Regions from separate parts of the Colwellia sp. BRX10-1 genome, predicted to be linked through region 2. Evidence: predicted binding sites of a transcription regulator. Region 2 holds the regulator's gene; the other holds the start of a gene.

Region 1 (12,794 bases), on a different contig from region 2:
TTCGGGCAAACCATTGTTCGTGCTCGCACAAACGGTAATTTTGTCCGTTTGTCCGATATTGCACGCTTAGAACTAGGATCGCAAAACTATGGTGTTCAAGCACGCTTAAATGGCAACGAAACTGCATTCTTAGTTATTTATCAATTACCTGGTGCAAATGCAACAGAAGTTGCTCGTTTGGTTAAACTGGAAATGGAAAAACTATCAACACGTTTTCCTGCAGGGCTTGAATACGCTATCCCTTACGATACCACTGAGTTTATCTTACGCTCTATTGACGAAGTGAAAGTGACTTTATTTCAGGCGATAGTCTTAGTAGTTTTAGTAGTGTTCTTATTTTTACAAAATTGGCGAGCAACACTTATTCCGACCATCGCGATACCTGTGTCATTAATAGGTACTTTTGCCTTTATGTTGGCCATGGGCTATTCGATTAACACTATCACTCTTTTTGGCTTAGTGCTGGCGATAGGTATAGTCGTTGACGATGCGATTATCGTTATTGAAAACGTAGAACGAATCCTTAAAGAAGAGCAACTTGAAATAAAAGCCGCTGTCACTAAGGCAATGGAACAAGTCTCAGGTCCTATTATAGCGACTACTTTGGTGTTACTAGCAGTATTTATTCCTGTGGCCTTTATGCCAGGTATTACCGGAGAACTGTACAAACAATTCTCGGTTACTATTTCATTTGCCGTTATCATTTCTTCTGTTAATGCCTTAACACTTAGCCCTGCACTTTGTACGGTGTTATTAAGTAAAGACAATATGAAGCCAATAAAATGGTTAATCCCCTTTGAACGGGGTATTAAGAAGATGACTGGAGGCTATACCACAGCGGTAAATTTTTTATTAAAACGCGCAGCTCGTGTTGGTATTATTGTTGGTGTTTTATTTATGGCAACAGGTTGGTTAACAACGTCGGTACCTTCGGGGTTTGTGCCAAGTGAAGACCAAGGTTATGTTTTTCTTAATATTCAATTACCAGATGCTGCATCGAGTAATAGAACACAAGCACTTATTGATAAAATAACGCCGATAATAAAAGCTGATCCTGCGGTGACTGATGTTATTACTGTTGCTGGTTTTTCATTATTAGGAGGAGCGGGTTCTAATAATGGTTTAGGCATTATTATGCTAAAAGATTGGGAGGACAGAACTGAACCAGAATTAGCGTTACGTGCTGTTATTCAACGTTTAATGGGGCAACTTTGGACCATACCAGACGCGCAAATCATGATATTTAATCCGCCGCCTATTCCTGGGCTAGGGTCAAGTTCGGGGTTTGAATTTAAATTACAAGATAGTGAAGGCAGAAGCCCAAGTGATTTGGCGCAAGTGATGAATGGTCTTATTTATGAAGCTAATCAGCGTCCTGAATTAAATCAAGTTTTTAGTACTTACCGCGCTAATGTTCCGCAATATTTTTTAGAGGTCGATCGAAATAAAGCCAAAGCCCAAGGTGTCGCTTTGTCTGATATTTTTATTACTTTACAAGCCCAACTTGGCTCAATGTATATTAACGATTTTAGCCAGTTTGGTCGTACTTATAGAGTAACTGTTCAAGCAGAAAAAGAGTTCCGCAAAGACCCGTCTGACTTACGTCACTATTTTGTCCGTAATCAAGAGGGTGAAATGGTGCCATTAACGACACTGGCTAAGTTAGAACCTATTTTAGGACCAACAAGTATCGGACACTTTAATTTATATCGTAGTGCTAACATTACTGGGCAAGCAGCGAGTGGTCATTCATCAGGTGAGGCAATAGCTATTATGGAAGAATTAGCTGGAAACTTACCTCAGGGCTATATTTTCGAATGGGCCGGGCAGTCTAAACAAGAAATTGAGGCAGGTAATTTAGCACCTGTTCTATTTGGCTTAGCATTGTTGTTTGTTTACTTATTTTTAGTGGCGCAATATGAAAGCTGGACCATACCATTCTCGGTTATCGCAGCGGTTCCCTTGGCATTGTTTGGTTCAATGTTAACGCTGTATATCTTGGGCATGGAGAATAACATTTATGCTCAGGTGGGGTTAGTGCTACTCATCGGCTTATCGACTAAAACCGCGATTCTTATTGTTGAATTTGCCATGGAACTTAGAGCCGCAGGTAAAAGTATTATGGAAGCCGCGCTTGATGCCGCAAAATTAAGATTTAGAGCCGTATTAATGACTGCACTCTCTTTTGTGTTAGGTGTAATTCCTTTGGTTATGTCTTCGGGGGCAGGCGCTAGTAGCCGGATATTCTTGGGCGTTACCGTACTATCAGGTATGTTAGCTGCTACTATATTGGGTACTTTACTTGTGCCATATTTCTATATGATTATTCAAAGGTTGCGCGAAAAACTTAAAGGCTCACCGAGTTAACGAGTTTTTATTGAAATACTTTGCCTTTTAAAAGACTTTTCACTGTGGTGTTAAGTCTTTTTTTAGCTCTAAATAATACGATAAACAACAACTTTATAATTAAGGCGAGCGACAGGGTACTTTATCTAAATAAGCGCTTTTGATAGAATGCGCATCTTTCGACTAACATCGCTAGTAGCAGGTGTTGGTTTTATATTAATCTACAGCTCCGGATTTACGTTCTGGCTGGCTCAATGGGTATTATTACTATGCAAAATATTACTGTCTGTGCACTTTATAAATTTGTGCGCTTAGAAAACTTCGAACAACTTAAATCACCTTTATTAAGCGTTATGTTAGAAAACGAGATCAAAGGTACGTTATTACTCGCTAACGAAGGTATTAACGGTACGGTTGCAGGTACAAAAGCCAGTATCGATCTGCTTTTAGCTCATTTAGAGACGGATGAACGTTTAATTAATGTTTCTCATAAATATTCATATGCTGATGAAAACCCTTTTCAACGTAGCAAAGTAAAATTAAAAAAAGAAATTGTTACTATGGGTGTTGAAGGCATTGACCCATTATTAACCGTTGGTACTTATGTGAAACCAAAAGACTGGAATGCGCTTATTTCAGATCCAGAAGTTTTATTGATTGATACGCGTAACGATTATGAAATTGAAATTGGTACCTTTAAAAACGCCGTTAACCCTAAGACTGAAACGTTCCGTGAATTTCCAGAATATGTTGCCCAACATTTAGATAAAAATAAGCACAAAAAAGTGGCTATGTATTGTACTGGTGGTATTCGTTGCGAAAAATCAACAGCTTACTTGAAAGAGCAAGGCTTCGAAGACGTTTACCACCTTGAGGGAGGTGTGCTTAAATATTTAGAAGAAGTTGAACAAGAGAATTCAATGTGGGAAGGCGAATGTTTTGTTTTTGATGGCCGTGTTGCCGTTGGACATGGTTTAGAGCAAGGCCAGTACGACCAATGTTTTGCTTGTCGTTACCCGATAACAAGCGAAGAAATGCAAAGCGAACACTATGTTAAAGGTGTGAGTTGTCATCGTTGTTATGACAAGTATACCGACGAGCAGCGTAGTGGTTTCGCTGAGCGTGAGCGTCAAATAAATTTAGCGAACCAACGAGGTGAAAAGCATATTGGTGGCAATGTTCAAGATGTTATCGAACAGCGACGAAAAGATAAAGTTGCCAGCAAAAAAGCACAGTCGACTAAGTCGTGATGAGCTAGGTTGCTATTTACCCTTTGAACATAAAAAAAGCGACTTATTAAGTCGCTTTTTTATTAGGAGCCTTGATGTTTAGTCGTTAAAACTAAAAACCAGCAGCTTTTCTAAGTGCGTCAGCTTTATCAGTTCTTTCCCACGTAAATGCAGTAAAAGTATCATCACCAACAGTGACTTCAACAGGTTCACGACCAAAATGTCCGTAAGCTGCTGTCATCTGATACATAGGGTGCAACAAATCAAGCATCTTAGTAATGCCGTAAGGTCGTAAATCAAAATGTGCTCTTACCAATTCAATTAATTTTGCTTCAGAGACTTTACCGGTACCAAAGGTTTCAATTGAAATTGACGTTGGCTCAGCAATACCAATGGCATAAGAAATTTGAATTTCACAACGGTCAGCTAAACCAGCCGCAACGATGTTTTTTGCTACATAACGACCAGCATAAGCAGCACTGCGATCAACTTTTGATGGATCTTTTCCTGAGAAAGCACCACCACCATGACGAGCCATGCCGCCATAGGTATCAACAATAATTTTACGACCCGTTAAACCACAATCACCTACCGGACCACCAATAACAAAACGGCCAGTAGGATTAATAAAATATTTAGTATCTTTAGTTAATAACTCGGCAGGTAACACAGCTTTGATAATATTTTCCATCACAGCTTCGTGCAAATCTTCTTGAGAAATCTCTGGATTATGTTGAGTTGATAAAACAACCGCGTCAATCGCTACTGGCTTATTATCTTCATAAATAAAAGTGACTTGAGATTTAGCATCAGGACGCAACCAAGGTAAGACCCCTGATTTACGGACTTCAGCTTGACGCTCTACTAAACGATGAGAATAAAATATTGGCGCAGGCATTAACGTTTCAGTTTCATTGGTCGCATAACCAAACATTAATCCCTGGTCACCAGCACCTTGATCTTCAGGGTTTGCTCGGTCAACACCTTGGGCAATCTCAGGTGATTGCTGGCCAATTAAATTCATAATGCCACAAGTTTCACCATCAAAACCAACGTCAGACGAAGTATAGCCAATATTACTGATAACATTACGGGTAATCGCTTCTAGATCAACCCATGCCGTGGTAGAAACTTCACCTGAAATAATAGCTACACCAGTTTTCACCATAGTTTCACAAGCGACACGAGCATTCTTATCTTTAGCGATAATAGCATCAAGTACCGCATCAGAAATTTGATCGGCGATTTTATCCGGATGACCTTCAGAAACTGATTCAGAAGTGAAAAATTGAGTAGACATATAACCTCAGAAAAATGTAATAGTTTAAAATATTTTCGAATTGGAGTTATTCTAACTGCAAGATTAACTATTTTCTAGTTTTTTTACGCCTAGATGGCTAAACGGCTAAAAATAATTATTAATTGTTCATTTATAGAGCAGGAAATTGCTGAAGGGTAACATTCTGACCAAAAAGTACTGACATCAATTTGGCTTGTTGCTGAGATACCTTAGAGCTAAAAAAGTGTTGTTGTGAAATAGATTGAGTACTTGCCAATAATCCTTGGTTTGCCAGTTGCCGAGTAAGTTGATCCGTTACGGGCTGAGCGGTTTCCATGATGGTAATTTTATCACCAACAATTCTTTGTATAAGCGAACGAACAAAGGGGTAATGTGTACAACCTAAGACTAAGGTATCTATATTACTTTGCACAAGAGGTTGCAAAAAAGTATGCAGTATTTCAAGGCACTGTTCACTTTCATGAAGGCCTTGCTCGATAAGCTCTACTAAGCCAGGGCATGGCTGAATATAAATTTCAGCGCCATTTTTATGCTTATTCACTAAAGACAGAAACCGAGTATTTATTGCGGTTGCCCCTGTTACTAACAAGGCTACCTTCTTTGTTTTACTGTGCAACGCAGCGGGTTTTATTGCTGGTTCAACGCCAATAATTGGAATTGAAACCCTTAAACGCAGTTGATCGATAGCGCTAACTGTTGCGGTATTACAGGCAACAACAATGGCTTTTACCTGTTGGCTAATCAACCAGTCAGCAATTTTATTTACCCGTTCAATAATTTCTGCTGACGACTTATCGCCATAAGGTGCAAATTGACTATCAGCCACATAAATAAGATTTTCATTGGGTAAATGCTGATGGATACACTTAGCAATCGACAAACCACCAATGCCAGAGTCAAAAATACCGATCGCTGGTGTGTCAGCATAAACTTGCCCTTGTGGTTTTTTTGATTTGTTGGCTAGATGATTTTGGGTCATGTTGTCTATTGTTATTAACTAACTGATAAAATTCGTCTTTGTTATATTGATTTTTTAGATAAAAGTAAAGCGCACTAGTCATTATTTACTAAGTATGTAGCGTTTACTGCACTTGCCACTTATTTCTCAGTTTGTCTAAAGTGCCATTTTTCTCTATTATTTTATAAGCGTTGGTATATTTAGTGACAATCTTTTTATCGCTATTTAGACTAAAAGCAAAATATAAGTCATGATTAACGACTGAGAGAGGTATAATTTTTTTTAGTCTACTTACCTCTAAATTTAATTTACTCGCTCGCGCCACTAAGGTGCTCTTTGTCCCCGTTATAAAATCAACTCTATTAAGGTAGAGCATCTGTAAGCTTTGCTCTGGTGAAACGACAGTATAAATAAAGGGGTAGTCTTCTTGCTGAAAATATTGAGCGGTACTTGACGAATTAGTGACCGCCAATTTATATTTTTTAAGTTGCTCTATATCAGTGACGGGTGTTTTAAATTTTTCTTGTAAACACCAAGCATAAATATCTTCTCTCATTAATTTACCGCCCCAAATAAATAGATTTTCTCGAACTTTGGTGCGAGATAGTGAAAAGATAAGAGTATTGGGTTGGTTAAGTGCTGTTTTATAAGCTCGAGCCCAAGGGAATACTTGTAAATCAATTTCATCACCGGTAATTTTGAATATTTCCTGCATGACTTCTACGGAGAATCCACTTAGCGCAGTATTCTCTTGATAGAATTGGTAGGGCGGTAATATCTCAGTAACAACAAGTTGCTTAGCGATACTTGATGAAGTATTCAGCATTAGCAACAGCATTACACAGAGGTATTTTATAGGCATATAAACAAGTAAGCTAATTAATAATAATAAGTGTATTAAGTATATAGTAACTTAGCCTTTTATTCTTTATTTTACCCTTAACATTATGACTAATATTTGATAAGTCGGGTGTTGTTAGATGCTGCGCGGAGGTATCAGGTCTAAGCCTAATATGTTTAAACCTAATATGTCTAATATGATTATAAAAAGGATGCTTCGAAGGTGCTGCAGTCGACTTTAGTCCTGAATACTGGGTGTTGTTAGGTGCTGCGCGGAGGTATCAGGTTTAAGCCTAATATGTTTAAACCTGCTATGTCTAATATGATTTTAAAAAGGATGCTTCCAAGGTGCCGCAGTCGACTTTAGTCCTGAACACCGGGTGTTCAGGGCGGAGGTATCATTTCAACCGTAGGCTTCCCGATACGAGCCGGGCTTGCACAATAGTTAATAATCAACTTCCTTAGTTAAAACTTATCGGCTCAGGGACATAGTTAACATACAAACACCCCAGAAGACGAAATTAGTATAGCTAATTTTTCAAAGCGATTTAAGTGTTTTTTTGTAACTTAAGTTTGTTTGTTTTTTTAGTGAACAGAGGTTGCTGAAAAATCAGGCTTTCTTGAGGTATTCGGAAATTACAGCTTGTTTGATAGTCGCTTGTAGTAAATCAATTTTACTTTGCATCGCAGCACGTTCATCGATAATTTCTTTACGAGCAGCTAATAAATCATTAGATAAGTTAAGTGCAGTCATTACTAGTGATTGTTCAGGTGTCTTTATAGAACAAGTTTTACTGTCTATTAGCAAACGTTGGTTTAACTCTTCAGCGGCTAATAGTAAAGACGACTCTTGCCCGCTAGGACATGAAATCTTCAGTCTTCTATTAGCAACTTCAATGGTAACCGAGTGTTGACTCATAACAGGCTTATTCTCACAAAAACATCTTAATTAATAGTAATATATACATATCTGAGCACTATAGCGATGAGCAGTACACTATGCAAGCGTTCTCTAGGGTTTTCTCCTTTTAATCTCTAGCATCATAAAAGCGTGAATGTTACGATACCTTGCATTAACTCACGCATTTTATTGATGATTAAAACATGTCCAACGAAACCTCTTTAGACTTTGCCTCAGTGCAAGCAATTCTTACAACAGAAAGTATTACCGTCCATGGCGCTGAATTACATGGGGTATTAACTGGCTTAGTTTGTGCCGGTTTTACCTTTGAAAGTGAGGACTATATCGTGATGATTAATGACTTGTTTAACAACGGCGAAGGTTTACCTCGTGCCGTTAAGTCGTTGGTCAAATCAATGTTTGCAAAAGTTTGGCATGACATTATTGATGACTCTTATGGTTTTCAATTAACGTTACCAGATGATGACGATAGTATAGTTGAACGTGGCCATGCCTTAAGTGTTTGGGTACAAGGCTTCAATTTAGGATTCGGCCTACAACAAAAAAACAAAGCGGTATTATCAGAAGACGTTAAAGAAGTCCTTATTGATTTTGCTGAAATCTCTAATTTGTCTGACGAAATGGAAGAAGACGAAGATACCGAGCAAGCCTATTTTGAAATAGCTGAATATGTCAGAATTTCTGCTTTATTGTGTTTTACTGAGCTCGGCTCACCGCCAGAAAGTAAAAGCGCAGAAGATACTGTCCACTAAAAAAAGATCAAGTCATGAATACATCAACTTTAGTTAAAAATACTTTATTACCTTTGGCCGAATTCATCCAACGTCGTGCTCAATTTTTTGCTTCGATGCCAGAAAATTCTATTGCGATATTTTCCGCTGCACAAGAAGTCACGCGTAGCAACGATACCGAATATGCTTTTTGCCAAGATAAAAGTTTTTATTATCTAACGGGATATAACGAACCTGATGCTGTTTTAGTGCTGACTAAATCTGCTGATAAGGGAGAAGAAAATCAACAAAGTATTTTATTTAACCTTGAGAAAGATGCCCTTCAAGAAGTCTGGCACGGTAGGCGTGTAGGACAAACGTTAGCGGTAGAGCATTATGGTGTAGATGAATGTTTTCCACTAACCGAAATAGATCAATACCTCCCTGATTATATTGCGGATAAAAGTCACTTGTTGTTTTGCCAAGGAAAAAGTACCCGCTTAGATAGCCAAATATATGCATGGTTGTCAGCGGTTAAAGCGCAAAGCCGCCTTGGCGTAAAAGCACCGACACTATTGGTTGATTGTCGAAATATTATTGAAGAAATGCGTTTAATCAAAAGTGCCGGCGAACTCGATATTATGCGTCAAGTAAATATTATTAGCGGTGAGGCTCATGCCAGAGCGATGAAGCAGTCAGCGATTGGTAAATTTGAATACCAATTAGAAGCGGAAATATTGCATGAATTTGCCAGTAATGGTGCAAGGCACCCAGCTTATGGCAGTATCGTTGCCTGTGGTGATAATGGCAATATTTTACATTACACTAACAATGATGACGTACTGAAAAATAATGAATTGGTGTTGATTGACGCCGGTGGTGAACTTAGCGGCTATGCGGCTGACATTACTCGCACCTTTCCTGCAAATGGCAAGTTCACATTAGCACAACGAGAAGTCTATCAACTCGTGCTAGATGCACAGAACTTAGCGATTGATGCAATAAAGCCACACGCAACCTTTGCCGAGCTTAATGTTTTAGTGAATAACTTCCTAACTTCAGGTTTACATCGTTTAGGTATATTGTCTGGGAATTTAGCTCTGTTAATCGAGGACAAAGCCTGTAAAAAGTATTTTATTCATGGTTTAGGGCACTGGTTGGGTTTAGATGTTCATGACGTTGGTGATTATCAGTCAAATGATAAACGCGAGCAATGTCGAGCGTTTGAACAAGGTATGGTGATGACCATAGAGCCGGGCATTTATATTCCACTTGATGATTATAGTGTTGATAAAAAATGGCGCGGTATAGCAATAAGAATTGAAGATAATATAGCAGTAACTGATCAAGGTCATGAAAACTTAACGGTAAATGCGCCAAAATCAATTGCTGAAATTGAACAACTAATGACTGCGAATAATTAACTGACTTTTTTATCGTCAATTCACATTGCCATATGAACTTGTCATCATAGATTTACGTATTTAAATTCAGGCAGCAATCATTAATCAATGTTTTATTTCACAGTTCAATGATGAATTGGCAATGAACTTAGCATTTCACTTTAACGCTTTATCTTAAGCGACTGTATTAAATAGCTAAAAAAAGTAACTATGAAAAAAGAATTCGATATCGTAATTTCTGGTGGTGGTTTATCTGGTGCATTAATGGCACTGAGTTTGATCGACTGCAAAAAACAACAGGGTCAGCCACTGTCTATTGCCATTGTTGAAGCTAATCCGGTATTAGAAGATCCAAGATTAACTTTTGACGATCGTGTGTTAGCGCTTTCACATGGCACAGCAACCTATTTAGAACGTTTAGGCGTTTGGCAACAATTAAAGCATCTAGCCGAGCCTATTAAAAATATTCATATCTCTGATCGAGGCTTCTACGGTAAAGCTCGACTTTATGCTGAGCATCATCAAGTTAATGCACTCGGCTTTGTTGTTGAAATGTCATTGCTTGGGCAAGCATTATTAAGCAGTTTAAAAGAGAAAAACAAAATAACAGGTAATATCACTTGGTTCACTCCCGATAAAATAACCGATATTACTTGGCAAAAAGAGCAGGTTGAACTGACGCTTAATTCAACAGCAAAGCTTAGCGCGAAATTACTATTAGCCTGTGATGGTGTTCATTCAGCCTGTCGAAAATTTGCTAACATTGCTGTGCAAGAGTCTCACTACGGTCAATCGGCACTTATTACCAATGTAAGTACGGCGATTGCCCACAACAATTTGGCTTTTGAACGCTTTACTGATACTGGTCCTATTGCGATGTTACCACTGTCAAAACAGGGGAGCGCAACAAGTGATAGTCGTTGTTCTTTGGTATGGACATTACCGCCTGAACAAGCAGATAAAATGCTAGCACTTAGCGATAAACAATTCCAAGATGAACTTGAAAATGCTTTTGGTAGTTGGCTTGGCGCAATAACCCAAGTGGGTAAGCGCGATGTTTATTCGCTTAAATTATTAATGGCAGATGAACAGGTTTTTCATCGGATGGCACTTATTGGTAATGCTTCTCACACTATTCACCCTATTGCCGGACAAGGTTTTAATTTGGGTGTAAGAGATGTTAAGCAAATGGTGGAGCTGATCAAAGTAGCCTTAAATAACAATCAAGACATTGGACAATTTTCTCTGTTAAGTCATTATGCCTCGCAACGAAAGTTAGATCATCAGCAAGTCATTGGTTTAACCGATTCGTTAGTGACACTTTTTTCAAATAAATTGCCCCCTTTAGTTATAGGTCGTAATGTTGGTTTGAAAGTCATGAATTATTTATCACCATTAAAAAGTCGCCTCGTTAGAAAAACGATGGGTTATTAAGGGTGAAACCAAGGTAACTAAAAATACCCAGTTAACCTAACGTAAAGCCATTTTAAAATTAAGAAGAATAACATGCAAAAATTTGATGTATTAATTGTTGGCGGCGGCATGGTGGGCTTAACCTTAGCTTTAGCGCTACGTCAGCAAACACAGTTAACCGTTGCTATTGTTGACACTTCACCGCCGGATGAATTACCAGAACAGCCTGATGTTCGAGTTAGTGCGCTTAATGTCGCCAGTAAACAAATTTTTGATAATCTTGATGTTTGGCCATTAATTCAACAAAAACGTATTCAAGCTTATACTGATATGCATGTTTGGGATAAAGCTGGCTTTGGCAAGTTACTTTTTTCTTGTGACGATTTAGCCGATACCTCAGCCAATGAACAGCTAGGTTGGATCGTTGAAAATAGCGTTATACGTCAGAGCCTTTGGCAAAAAGCACAAGCAGATCAAGGTATAATTTTTTATACTGAAAATACCTTAAGTAATATAAGTATTGGTGAGAGTGAAGCTTTTGTTAGTTTTACATCAACTAACGGTAATCCTATGCCAATAACCGCTAAATTAGTGGTTGGTGCCGATGGCGCAAATTCTTGGGTTAGACGTCAAATGGCGTTCCCCTTAACTTTTCGTGATTATGATCATCACGCTATTGTTGCTACGGTAAAATGTTCACAAGGACACCAAAATACCGCATGGCAAGTTTTTCTAGAAACTGGCCCTCTAGCGCTACTGCCACTTAACGACGCTCTTGGAACGCAAGACTTATGCTCGATTGTTTGGTCTACATCCCCCGAAGATGCAATTCGTTTAAATGGCTTAACTCCAGCAGAGTTTTCAAAAGCGTTAACAGCAGCAAGTGATGGAAAATTAGGGAATATTGAACTGCAGAGTAAACGTTTTACTCATCCGCTAACTATGCGTATCGCCCAAAGCTTCGTTCAAGAGCGTATTGCTTTGGTTGGTGACGCTGCTCATACCATTCATCCATTAGCAGGCCAGGGCGTTAATTTAGGTTTACTTGACGCGGTATCATTGGCGCAAATTATTAATGACAAAATAACCCAACAAAAATCCCCTAATGATGCTTGGTTAACCACTCGTTTGTTAAATGAATATTCACGTTGGCGTAAAGCCGAAGCAACCGAAATGGTTGCAGCAATGGAGTCAATTAAACAAGTGTTTACGCCTCAACAAGGCGCTATAAAATTGTTGAGAGGTCTGGGTTTGTCTTTAATTAATAACTTAAAGCCCGTTAAGCAAGTCTTAATTAAACAAGCATTGGGTTTGAAAAGTGATTTACCTAAACTTGCAAAACTCAAAGACAAGTTATTTTAAAATTAACGTTGCTTTGAGCATTTAAGCAAACGCTTTTGACATGACTGTAAGAGCTTGTAATAACGTTTGCTCTGTTTTATAAAACTTATCTAATGATTGTCTTTTAAGTGTATGGTTAATCGATGAAAAATAATTTTATAAACGTCCTAATATTCCTCCTTCCTTTTGATATTATTAGCTTTTAAATTAATAAGTTTTCCTGAAAAAAAATGTCAGTAAAAAACACAAAATAAAAACCCAAGATTCTATTTTTTTACGAAGTAAAACTGATTATAATTTTCAAAACATGTGGTTTTAAAAATTAAATTTGG
Region 2 (12,794 bases):
TTAAGGGTGAACGACTCAGTGGTGATGTTTTACAATTTGCTATCTCACCGAAAGAGCGTAAAGATTTACATGGTCGTATTGCGCTTAGGTTTGAACAGATGATTGAACAAGATTTTGAATCAGAAGTTGTTAAGTTAAAGCAGCGTGACGATTTGCATGAAAATTTACCCGCTATTCGTTGTGTTGGTTATCGACAGATGTGGGAATATTTAGATGGTGAAGTCGACCATGATGAAATGGTTTTCAAAGGCATTTGTGCGACGCGACAACTGGCTAAACGACAGTTAACTTGGTTGAGAAATTGGCCAAATTTACAATGGTTGCATATGGAAGACGAAAATAATTTAAAACTAATTATGTCTTCAGTAAGCAAACTTTAAACCTTGATGTATAATAAAAACAGTTGCATAGTAAGTAACTAGTTTTCTAGAGAAAAAACTCTTACATACATTTATTAAAAATAACAAAAAAGGGGCCAAACAATGGCAAAGGGGCAATCTTTACAAGACCCATTTTTGAATGCTTTACGACGTGATCGCATTCCGGTAGCAATATATTTAGTTAATGGCATTAAACTACAAGGACAAGTAGAGTCCTTTGATCAATTTGTTATTTTACTTAAAAATACAGTGAGTCAAATGGTCTATAAACACGCCATTTCTACTGTTGTTCCTTCACGGGCAGTTTCTACGATGCCAGCACCACAAACTGGTGATTATAGTCAGGAACAGCAAGATTAATGATTTCGTTGAGTTTGGTTGTACACCAAATATTACGTGTCCAAAAGTTTCTTTTGGTTTAACTATTTAGTTTATAGGTAATACTCAATTGTTTGATCGTTATCAAGCAGGTGAACAAGCTATTCTTGTTCACCTCGATTTCCCTGATGAAAATGCGCGCGAAGACTTACAAGAATTTGAAATGCTTGTTAGCTCTGCGGGCGTTAACGCGCTTGCAATTGTTACAGGTAAACGTACTACACCTCATACTAAATTCTTTGTTGGTAGTGGTAAAGCTGAAGAAGTTGCCGAGGCGGTAAAGTTACATCAAGCCAATGTGGTACTTTTTAATCATGCACTTTCTCCTTCACAAGAAAAAAATATTGAAGCATTGTGTGAGTGCCGCGTTGTTGACCGAACAACACTCATCCTAGATATTTTTGCCCAGCGCGCTCGAACACATGAAGGTAAGATGCAAGTAGAACTTGCGCAATTACGTCATATGAGTACGCGTTTGATCCGTGGCTGGACACACCTTGAAAGGCAAAAAGGTGGTATTGGCCTCCGCGGGCCTGGTGAAACTCAGTTAGAAACTGATCGTCGTTTACTTCGCGACCGTATGGTAAATATTCGTAAACGCTTAGAACGTGTGGAAAAGCAACGCCAGCAAGGTAGAAGAGCAAGAACACGCGCTGAAATACCGACAATTTCTTTAGTGGGTTATACCAACGCAGGTAAATCGACGCTGTTTAATATTATTACTCAGGCAGACGTTTACGCAGCAGATCAATTATTTGCAACCTTAGATCCCACATTACGAAAAATTGAAATTGAGGATGTTGGCCGAGCAATTTTAGCTGACACCGTTGGCTTTATTCGTCATTTACCTCATGATTTAGTCGCCGCTTTTAAAGCAACATTGACTGAAACCCGTGAAGCTGAACTATTATTGCATGTCATTGATATTTCAGATGATAGGCGAACTGAAAATATTGAACAAGTTGAAACGGTTTTAAAAGAGATCGAAGCGGGCGATGTTCCGCAATTATTAATTTGTAACAAAATAGATGCTTTGGAAGATATTGAACCACGCATTGACAGAGACGATACAGGTCTACCTATACGAGTATGGTTATCTGCACAAAAAGGCATAGGGATTGAATTACTTTTTCAAGCGCTAGCTGAACGACTCGGCAAGAAAATAGTCAAGCATAACTTATGCTTACCTCCTAGCGAAGGTAAACTACGTGGTGTGTTTTATCAATTAAATTCTATTGTTGATGAACGGTATGACGAAGATGGAAATTGTTTATTGAAAATTAAATTACCTGCAAGAGAGTGGGATAGATTAATTAAACAGAGTGAAGCTGATATAGAAGGCTTTATTGAACGTAAACAGACTGATATATTACCGTAATGGGTAAATAGTAGTTTTAGCACTTATTTAAATTTATAGTTAGTGGAGAAGACCATGGCGTGGAATGAACCGGGGAATAATGATAAAGACCCCTGGAAAAAGAAAGATGATAAGAATCAAGGCCCACCAGATTTAGACGATTTACTAAAAGATATTGGTAATAAGTTTGGCGGTATTTTTGGCGGAAAATCATCAAAAGATGGCAGCAAGAAAGGCGCATCAAATGTTGGTATCGCTATTGCGCTAATCGTGGGTATTCTTGTTTATGCTTTTAGTGGTTTCTACACCATTAAAGAAGCTGAAAAAGGTATCGTATTACGTTTCGGGCAATACGATGGCACAGTTGAACCAGGTTTACGCTGGAAATGGACATTCGCCGAACGTATTATTCCTGTTGATATGCAAACAACACGCGACTTACCTGCATCTGGTTTTATGCTAACCAAAGATGAGAACGTGGTACGTGTTGAAATGCAGATACAGTATCGTGTTGTTGATGCCCGTGATTATATTTTCAGTGTTACTGATGCTGACGACAGTTTAAGCCAGTCACTAGACAGTGCTTTACGCTTCGTTATTGGTGACTCTAAAATGGATGATATTTTAACAAGTGGCCGTGAAAAAGTGCGTCAAGATGTCTGGAAAGAATTAGATGACATTATTGCCCCGTATAATCTTGGTTTAATTGTTGTCGATGTTAACTTTAAAGATGCTCGTCCTCCTGAAGAAGTCAAAGATGCTTTTGACGATGCTATTTCAGCACAAGAAGATGAAGTTCGTTTTTTACGTGAAGCCGAAGCCTATGCCCGTGGTATTGAACCAAGAGCACGTGGCCGAGTGAAACGTATGGAACAAGAGGCCATCGCTTATAAACAACAAACGGTATTAGATGCCGAAGGTGAAGTTGCTAAATTCAATAAATTACTTCCAGAATACCTTGCTGCTCCAGAAGTTACTCGCCAGCGTATGTATTTATCAACAATGGAAAATGTTTATGCCAATACCAGTAAGGTTATGGTTGATGTTGAAGGTGGCAATAACATGATGTATTTACCATTAGATAAAATGATGCAAAATCAGTCTTCTGGTCAACGTACTTTACCTGAGAGTCAAACTCGAGCGACGCAATCGATTAATACCCAAAGTACTGCGCCTGATTTATCAGGTCGTGCAGACAGATTTAATGAAGGGAGAAATTAAGCAATGAAAAACTTTATTATTGCCCTAATTGTATTATTCTCAGTATTAACCGTCTCTTCTGTTTTCATTGTTTTTGAAGGACAACGTGGTATCGTTTTTCAGTTTACAAAAATTAAACGTGATGCTGATTCAGGTGAAATGATTGTTTATGAACCGGGTTTACACTTTAAAATACCCTTCATTAACAACGTTCGCAGACTTGATGCTCGTATTCAAACGCTTGATGAAGCGCCTGATCGCTTTGTAACATCTGAGAAAAAAGATTTAATGGTCGACTCATTTGTTAAGTGGCGTATTGTTGACTTTTCAACGTTCTACTTACGTACTTCTGGCTCAGTAGAAAATGCTCGTGCGTTATTGAAACAAAAAGTAAATAATGGTTTACGTACTGAGTTTGGTACGCGCACCATTAAAGAAATTGTTTCAGGTGACCGTGACGGCATTATGGCTAAAGCGTTAGCAAGTGCCTCAAGTAGTCGTGAAGACTTAGGTATTGAGGTTATTGATGTACGTATTAAAGCGATTAACTTACCCGCTGAAGTCAGTGCTTCTATCTATGACCGTATGCGAGCAGAGCGAACAGCTGTAGCAAAAGAGCATCGTTCTAAAGGTCAAGAGCAAGCGGAAATCATCCGTGCTACGATAGATTCTAAAGTAACAGTTATGTTAGCGACAGCACAAAAAGAAGCACAAGAAATGCGTGGTGAAGGCGATGCGTTAGCGGCTAAAGTTTATGCTGATTCATATGGACAAGATCCTGAGTTTTTCAGTTTTTACCGTAGCCTTGAAGCATATGAAAAAAGTTTTAGTAGTAAAAGTGATATCTTGGTGGTTAAACCCGATAGTGATTTCTTTAACTACTTAAAAGAAGGCGCTACAATTAAAAAGTAAGCTACTTTTTTGATAAAAAAGCCATGACTTGTCATGGCTTTTTCGTATCTGCTAGTTACCTATAGAAGTGATTGAGGAGTAATAACATGGTAGAGACACTATTAACGGCATTTGCTTTGGTACTGATTATTGAGGGGCTTATTCCTGCACTTTTTCCAAATAAGTGGCGCGACACTATGGAAAAGTTAGCGCAACAATCAAGCTTATCTATTCGTAATATTGGCATTAGCTTACTCGTCGTAGGCACATTTATTTTATGGTTACTGAGTTATTAGACTAAAGAATGACATAAAAGTTTTTCATAACCCCTTTAGTTAATTGAATATTTTTAAATTGCATTAAAAATCATCATTTATTACTTGGACTACTATTTGATTTTTGATAAAATCCCCGCCTAATTTTTTATCGAAATTGAAAACATGGGCAAAAACGTCGTAGTTCTAGGCACCCAATGGGGTGACGAAGGTAAGGGTAAGATTGTTGATTTACTCACAGATAAAGCTAAGTACGTCGTACGTTATCAAGGAGGCCATAATGCAGGTCATACTTTGGTAATAGACGGTGAAAAAACCGTACTTCATTTAATTCCATCGGGCGTATTACGTGACAATGTGAAATGTTTAATCGGCAACGGCGTAGTTTTATGCCCGAAAGCCTTGATGACAGAAATCGCAATGTTAGAAGCCAAAGGCGTTCCTGTACGTGAACGTTTACTTATTAGTGACGCTTGTCCGTTAATTCTTCCTTATCATAATGCTCTAGATGCTGCGCGAGAAATCGCTCGCGGTAATAAGCCTATTGGTACGACAGGGCGTGGTATTGGTCCAGCTTATGAAGACAAAGTTGCTCGCCGTGGTTTACGTGTTGGCGATTTAGTTTGTGCTGAGTCATTTGCGATTAAATTAAAAGAAATTGTTGATTACCATAATTTCTCTTTAGAGCATTACTACAAAGTTGCACCCGTTTGTTATGACACTGTGCTTGCTGATGCTTTATCAGTTCGTGACGTTATCCTTAAAATGGTTGCCGATGTCGCTGAAATTCTTGATCAAGCCCGTAAAAACGGCGAATCAATTATGTTTGAAGGTGCTCAAGGTACTTTACTTGATATTGATCACGGTACTTATCCTTATGTAACGTCTTCAAACACTACTGCAGGTGGCGTTGCTACCGGTTGTGGTTTTGGACCTCGTCATTTAGATTATATTCTAGGTATTACTAAAGCATACACGACACGTGTTGGCTCTGGTCCTTTCCCTACAGAATTAGATGACGAAATTGGTGAACATTTAGGTACTGTAGGCCATGAATTTGGCGCGACTACTGGACGTGAACGTCGATGTGGTTGGTTTGACGCGGTTGCTATGCACCGTGCCATTCAAGTTAACAGCGTAACAGGATTTTGTTTAACTAAACTTGATGTTTTAGACGGTTTAAAAACCCTTAAAATATGTACAGGTTACCGCACTGAAGCTGGCGACATTATTACTGTACCGCCTACAGCTGCTGAAGGTTATGACAGAATTACACCTGTTTATGAAGAAATGCCAGGTTGGTCTGAAGTTACTGTTGGCGCAACTTCTCGTGACGCTTTACCTGCTAATGCGATCGCTTACATTAAGCGTATTGAAGAATTAACAGGTGTACCGGTTGATATTATTTCAACAGGTCCAGATCGTAATGAAACCATTATTTTAGTAAACCCGTTTGCTGAGTAATTACAGCGAATAATTTTTTTCTAAAATAAGACGAAAAAAACCACCCCTGAGGTGGTTTTTTTTTACCTAAAATAAATTATTTCAACAGCCATTATTGAATATAAATTCAAAAGCAATTAATCAAGGTTATAAGCGATAGTGACAACGTTGATGAAGATTAATTATTAATTGGATAACTTCACCGATAAATTCGTTGTTGTGTATTGAAAAAAAGGAAAATCGATGGCTAAATTTTTTAAGTCAAAGAAGTTTATAAAAGTGGTCATAAAATACGGTGAATAGATTAAGCTGTATAGCGAATATTTAGTTTTATGATGTGCAATACAAAAGGGCTAAGGGTATGTTTGTTATAGCTTCTAGCACTTTTTTATATAAGAATAACGTTGGAACAAAATGTAAGATTACAATAGTATATACCCGTTACTTTTTAAAGATCACAGACAAAGGTGTATCTTGATTGATAACGAGTCTATAAAACTATGCTGTATATAAACAAAATAAAACGTGAAAAATGGCATATATAAGACAATAAATTCACCTAACGCATAGGATCAATCATGACTGACTTTCGCCAACAAGCACTTGATTACCATCAATTCCCAACACCTGGAAAAATAAGTGTTGAATTAACCACGGCCGCTGAAACTAGCCGTGATTTAGCACTCGCCTATAGCCCAGGTGTTGCTGAACCGGTTCGCGCAATTGCGGCAAATCCCGATGATGTTTACAAATATACGGGCAAAGGCAATACCGTCGCTGTTATTACCAATGGTACCGCTATTTTAGGGTTAGGTAATCTAGGTGGTATGGCGGCTAAGCCGGTAATGGAAGGCAAAGCATTATTATTTAAGCGATTTGCAGGTATTAATTCATTTGATATCGAAGTTAAACATAAGACAGTTGAAGAATTTATAAATACGGTCGCCAATATCGCTGACAGTTTTGGTGGTATTAACTTAGAAGATATTAAAGCACCAGAGTGTTTTGCTATTGAAAAGGCACTTATTGAACGTTGTAAAATACCGGTATTTCACGATGACCAACATGGTACGGCTATTGTTACTGCTGCTGGAATGATCAATGCCTTGGAAATCCAAGGTAAAAGTATTAAAGATGCCAACATTATTTGTCTTGGCGCAGGCGCAGCAGCGATTGCTTGTATGGAACTATTAATCAAATGTGGCGCTCAGCGCGAAAAAATCTACATGCTTGATACTAAAGGTGTCATTCACACCCGACGTGATGATCTTAACGAATATAAGCGTATGTTTGCTAATAATACTGATAAACGTACCCTTGAAGATGTTATCGATGGCGCAGATGTATTTGTTGGTGTTTCTGGACCTAATCTACTTTCTGCTGAGCATGTAAAATTAATGGCACCCAATCCAATTATCTTTGCTTGTTCAAACCCAGATCCTGAAATAAAACCCTCATTAGCGCTTGCTGTTCGTGATGATCTTATTATTGCTACGGGTCGCTCTGATTACCCTAACCAGGTCAATAATGTGTTATGTTTTCCTTTTATTTTTCGTGGCGCTTTAGATGTTCGCGCTAGAACGATTAACGATGAGATGAAAATTGCCGCTGTTCATGCAATTCGTGAATTAGCAAAGGAACCTGTTTCGCAAGAAGTGTTAGATGCTAGTGGTGAGAAAAGTTTGACCTTTGGTAAGGAGTATATTATTCCTAAGCCGATGGATCCACGTTTGTGTGGTCGAGTAGCGCTTGCCGTTGCTAAAGCGGCGGTTGAGTCTGGAGTGGCAGCCCTAGAATTACCTGAAAACTATATGGAATAATCAGTAGTATTTATTAATAACGCTGTAAAAGGAGAGCTCGACTCTCCTTTTTTTATTTATGACAAATAGTAGGTCACGGTGCAGTGACTAGATGGACGCAGAAAGTAGGAATTAAGAAGTAGGTTAACGCAGGAGCAGTTACCTCTTCTACGTCATTTATGTTCCAGATAAATCATTAGTAACAGCATCTATTTAGCCAATGTCACCGATGGCAAAGCATGACAATATTGAGTAGGACGAATAACAATGAAAACTTCAACGAAAGCCGTTTTACTCTCAGCACTTGTTTACCCGGGTATTGGCCAACTAATGTGTCACGCTTATCGACGGGCTACGTTATTTATTTTAAGTTTTTCTGTGACGGTATATTTGTATATTGAAGAAGTGATGAGGCAATATCAGCCACTTATTAATAAAGTTAAATCAGGTGACGTTGCGCTCAATAGCCAAGCACTGATCGCTGAGATGTCAAAAAATCCCATTATTGTTGACCCTATCTTAATGAGTACATTAACCTATACACTATTAACTTGTTGGTTACTGGCTATTGTAGATGCTTACCGTATGGGCATAAAAAAAGACGCCAGAGCGTCTTTTTAAGGAAGTGTATTAAAACCCTAAGCTACTCGTCTTCAATTTCAAATTGACTGAAGTCGGTAATACCTTTTGCTATTAACGCTTCGCGCACACTTTTAGGTAGCATCTCTGTATTGTCTTTTGTTAAATCGCCATCATCAGGAAGAGGCTGTCCGGTAAAAGCATGCAGAAAAGCTTCACATAACAATTCGCTGTTAGTTGCATGGCGTAAGTTGTTAACTTGCCGACGAGTACGTTCATCCGTTAACACTTTCAGTACCCGCAACGGGATTGAGACCGTGATTTTTTTAACTTGCTCACTTTTTTTACCATGTTCGGCGTATGGTTTTATATAATCGCCATTCCACTTTGCCATTTAATTACCTTTGTTTAGCTAAATTACTTTTTATAAGTTAGATTTTACTGGTTGTTGGCGTTGAGTCAATAACGAATGTGTAGAAGTTTAGAAGTCTAAAGTTCTTGACCGACAAAAGTAAAGCGTTTAGAGTTATAGACGTCCAAACATCTATTTGATTTTACTGCCCGATTGGAGCAAAAAATGACAAGCAAAAAACCAGCAACATTAGCTGTTAGAGCCGGCATTAATAGTGATGAACATCACGGTGCGGTTGTTCCTGCCATTCATTTATCGAGTACTTATGCTTTAAAAGGCTTCAACAATAAGCGCCAATTTGATTATTCCAGAACAGGCAACCCCACTCGAAGCACGTTTGCACAAGCTATCGCTGATTTAGAGCAGGGGGCTGTAGGCATTGTTACCAGCACAGGAATGTCAGCGGTGCACTTAATTTGTCAGTTACTGACAACAAAAGATACGGTTGTTATTCCACATGATTGCTATGGTGGAAGTTATCGCTTGTTTACCCACCTAGCAAAACGTGGCTTATTTAATGTGCTTGTTGTTGATCAAAACGATGATCAAGCGTTAGCGCAAGCGCTTGAACAAAAGCCAAGATTAGTTTTGATTGAGTCACCCAGTAACCCATTATTACGGCTGGTTGATATAAAAAAGGTTACTCAAGCCAGTCATGCTGTTGGTGCTTTAGTGGCAGTAGATAATACGTTTCTTTCTCCCTTGTTACAGCAACCGCTATTATTAGGTGCTGATATTGTTTTTCACTCGACAACTAAATATATTAATGGTCATAGTGATGTTGTGGGTGGGGTGTTAGTAACAAAAGAAAAAGAACTGGGTGAAGAGCTAGCGTGGTGGGCAAATTGTATTGGTATTACTGGCTCACCTTTCGACAGCTATCTGGCATTACGTGGCTTAAAAACCTTACCACTGCGCATGAAACAGCATCAAGAAAATGCTAATGCTGTTGCAAAATACTTAGAAAATCATCGAGCAATTAACGCGGTATACTTTCCTGGTTTAAAAAATCACCCGGGACACGAAATTGCTAAGCGTCAGCAAAAAGATTTTGGCGCTATGATGAGTTTCGAAATAAAAGGTGGTGTTGAAGCGGTTAAAGTACTCTTTGACAACTTATCACTCTTTACCTTGGCACAGTCATTAGGTGGCGTTGAAAGTTTAATCAGTCATCCATCAACGATGACCCATGCAGGTATGGAAATTGAAGCACAAATTGCAGCGGGTATTACTCAATCTTTAATCCGAATTTCTGTCGGTATTGAAGATGTTAGTGATATTATTAATGACTTAGAACAAGCTTTATCGGCAAGCCAAATTTAAAGTTGTAGACTATTTTTAGTAGAAGAATTAATGAGTGAAAATGACACAGTCAAATACAGTAGAACAATTATCATCAGGGAATAATCAACTGGCGAAGCATGCTATTCATGTACATAAATTTGGTGGCAGTAGCTTAGCAACTACCCAATGTATTGAACGTGTGGTTGATATTATTCGTCAAAACTGTCAATTAAATGATTTAGTTGTTGTTTCGGCAAATGGAAACACTACGGATGACTTATTCAATATTTATAAACTCGCACTTGAAAAAAGTGACGAGCTGTTTTTGGCTATTGAAACACTAGAGAAATCACAAAGCACATTAATTGGTGAGTTATTGAACCCTAGCAGTGCAGCAGACCTTATCAAGGTTTTGTCTGATGATATAACACAATTAACGGCTTGGTTATCTGATCAGCCAAGCCAACACCATGCAGATATGCTGGCATTTGGTGAGCTGTGGTCGGCGCGTTTATTATCGGCGGTGTTAAGTGAAAAAGTTTGTCCAAGTTATGCTATTGATGCGCGTGACTTTCTGGTTATCAATAATGATAAAGACTGTGCAGTCGACAATCAGCAAAGTAGTCAAAATTTTCAGCAGAACTTACAAAAAGGAAAGTTGGCGGTTATTACTGGCTATATCACTAAAAATTCTCAAGGTGAAACCTGTACTTTAGGTCGTAATGGTAGTGACTATTCAGCAACAATTATTGCATCACTGTCGGGCGCGCTGAATGTTACCCTATGGACTGACGTTGATGGCATTTATAGTGCCGATCCTCGTATTGTACCACTTGCCCGTAAATTACATCGCTTACCTAATGGTGTCGCGAAAGAATTAGGCCGCTTAGGTAACCCGGTTCTGCATGCAAAAACCTTACAGCCGCTCACTAACCACAGCACACACCTTCATGTAGCAAGTAGCTTTGATCCTGAAATTTCTGGTACAGAGATAGGAAAATTTGGTCAAATTGCTAAACAGGAATTGTCAGTTACCTCGCTTAACGATCTGTTACTGGTAAAATCGACCAGTTTAGCCGGTTCGTTTGGTGAACAAGCCAGTAATGAGTTTTCTGCGATATGTAGTGATATTCAGCAAGGCTTTATGGTTATCCACCAAACACAACAAAAATTAGTGAGTCAGTGGCTGGCGAGTCATGATACCGAAGTATCATTCACACCGGTGTCGATTATAGCGATTGTTGGTCATAGTGTGGTAAATCAAGGTAATATCCAAGCGCGTTTTAAACGTGCCCTCAAACATACTCATGTACTGCAGGTGGTGAACTCGTTAAGTGAGCATAGTATTATCGCCATTCTTCAGCAGAGTTGTACCGGTGAGTTACTTAATAATGTTCATTATGATATGACTAAAGACGCTCGACACATAGGTGTTGTTGTTTCAGGGCTTGGTAATATAGGTCAACGATTCTTAGACTTGTTACCCGCGCAACTCAATCGAGTCTCTGTGTTAGAGAACGTTCATTTAGTCGGTTTAGTCACTTCTAAAAAAGCATTGCTTAATACCGATGGTATCGATGTTAATCAAGCAATGTCGCTTTATGAAAGAGATGCTACGCCTTGTGATAATGCCTTATTGATGTCGTGGTTAACGAACCATCCTTACGACGAATTAATTGTTGTCGATATCACCCCTAGCGAACATTTTAGTGATTTATACAGTGAGTTCTTTAAAGAAGGTATTCATGTTATTGGTGCCAATAAATGGGCGGCTTCTGCCAGTACCGCTCGCTATAATGACTTAGTATTAACCGCGGCTGAAAATAAAAGCTTATGGTTAGGAAGTACTACTGTTGGCGCCGGTTTACCGGTTAACTTTGCCATTAACGATTTATTGAAAAGTGGCGATAAGATAACGGAAATATCAGGAATTTTTTCAGGCACGCTTTCTTGGCTATTTGAAACCTATGATGCCAGTGTACCGTTTTCAACCTTATTAATGGATGCCTTATCACAAGGGATCACTGAACCCGATCCACGAGAAGATCTGTCTGGGCGAGACGTGCAACGAAAATTACTGATCTTAGCGCGTATGGCAGGTTTTGAATTATCACTTGATGATATTGAATGCGAAAATTTAGTGCCAGAATCCTTACAAGGGTTATCAACGACGGAATTTTTAGCAAAGTCAGCAGACTTGGACAGTTACTTTGCTGAACAACTCACTAGCGCATCTAAACAGCAAGCCTGTATTCGTTATATTGCAAAATTCTGTGTCAACGAACAAGGCCAATTGAGCGCTAAGGTTTATCTTGCGACGCTTGCTAAGAATGATCCCTTTGCCTCTTTAACTCCGGGTGATAATATCTTTTTAATTAAGAGCCATTGGTATCAAGATAACCCGCTTATTATTCGTGGACCAGGCGCGGGTCGTGATGTTACCGCGGGTGGCCTACATTCAGACTTAGTGAGTATCTGCCAGCAACTGGCCGGTAAAAAACACCAAGTTAAAATCAAAGGTCTAAGTTAAATTAGCATAATCTAACTATCATCATTATTACTACACTAGGCATTAATACGCTAAATGAGAAAAAGCACAACTTGTAGGTTGTGCTTTTTCTCAATCGATACTAATAAACACTTGTCTGTTATCGCATTATTAACTAGCATTTAGATAATTAAAAAAAGTAGCTACTTAGCACAGGCACCAAGTTGTATTTACATGGAAAATAAAACCTATAGCGACAGCTATTTTACCAGCCAAGTAAAAAGTCTTTTAAGCAGAATTTATGGCCA

The links. Region 2 encodes MetJ, which represses methionine synthesis genes. Its sites were predicted from a motif close to TAGACGTCTAGACGTCTA; they were not measured.
Region 1: metK (methionine adenosyltransferase) is a predicted target of MetJ. The motif match lies at 4,966-4,983, and genes of this name have one in related genera.

Annotation. Positions count from the first base shown of each region.
Region 1 covers NZ_JACGWC010000012.1:45,758-58,551, forward strand. The annotation lists gene H4J75_RS11425 (efflux RND transporter permease subunit) at 1-2,367, shown strand, start outside; gene H4J75_RS11430 (rhodanese-related sulfurtransferase) at 2,616-3,596, shown strand; gene metK (methionine adenosyltransferase) at 3,688-4,875, opposite strand; gene murI (glutamate racemase) at 5,006-5,854, opposite strand; gene H4J75_RS11445 (ABC transporter substrate-binding protein) at 5,958-6,659, opposite strand; RNA gene ssrS (6S RNA) at 7,010-7,191, opposite strand; gene zapA (cell division protein ZapA) at 7,284-7,592, opposite strand; gene H4J75_RS11460 (UPF0149 family protein) at 7,778-8,347, shown strand; gene pepP (Xaa-Pro aminopeptidase) at 8,362-9,729, shown strand; gene ubiH (2-octaprenyl-6-methoxyphenyl hydroxylase) at 9,919-11,142, shown strand; gene H4J75_RS11475 (UbiH/UbiF/VisC/COQ6 family ubiquinone biosynthesis hydroxylase) at 11,215-12,483, shown strand.
Region 2 covers NZ_JACGWC010000003.1:229,542-242,335, forward strand. The annotation lists gene miaA (tRNA (adenosine(37)-N6)-dimethylallyltransferase MiaA) at 1-380, shown strand, start outside; gene hfq (RNA chaperone Hfq) at 483-740, shown strand; gene hflX (ribosome rescue GTPase HflX) at 829-2,136, shown strand; gene hflK (FtsH protease activity modulator HflK) at 2,191-3,336, shown strand; gene hflC (protease modulator HflC) at 3,340-4,227, shown strand; gene H4J75_RS04885 (DUF2065 domain-containing protein) at 4,314-4,502, shown strand; gene H4J75_RS04890 (adenylosuccinate synthase) at 4,647-5,945, shown strand; gene H4J75_RS04895 (malic enzyme-like NAD(P)-binding protein) at 6,503-7,744, shown strand; gene H4J75_RS04900 (hypothetical protein) at 7,991-8,344, shown strand; gene metJ (met regulon transcriptional regulator MetJ) at 8,367-8,696, opposite strand; gene metB (cystathionine gamma-synthase) at 8,880-10,037, shown strand; gene metL (bifunctional aspartate kinase/homoserine dehydrogenase II) at 10,078-12,528, shown strand; gene H4J75_RS04920 (hypothetical protein) at 12,721-12,794, shown strand, end outside.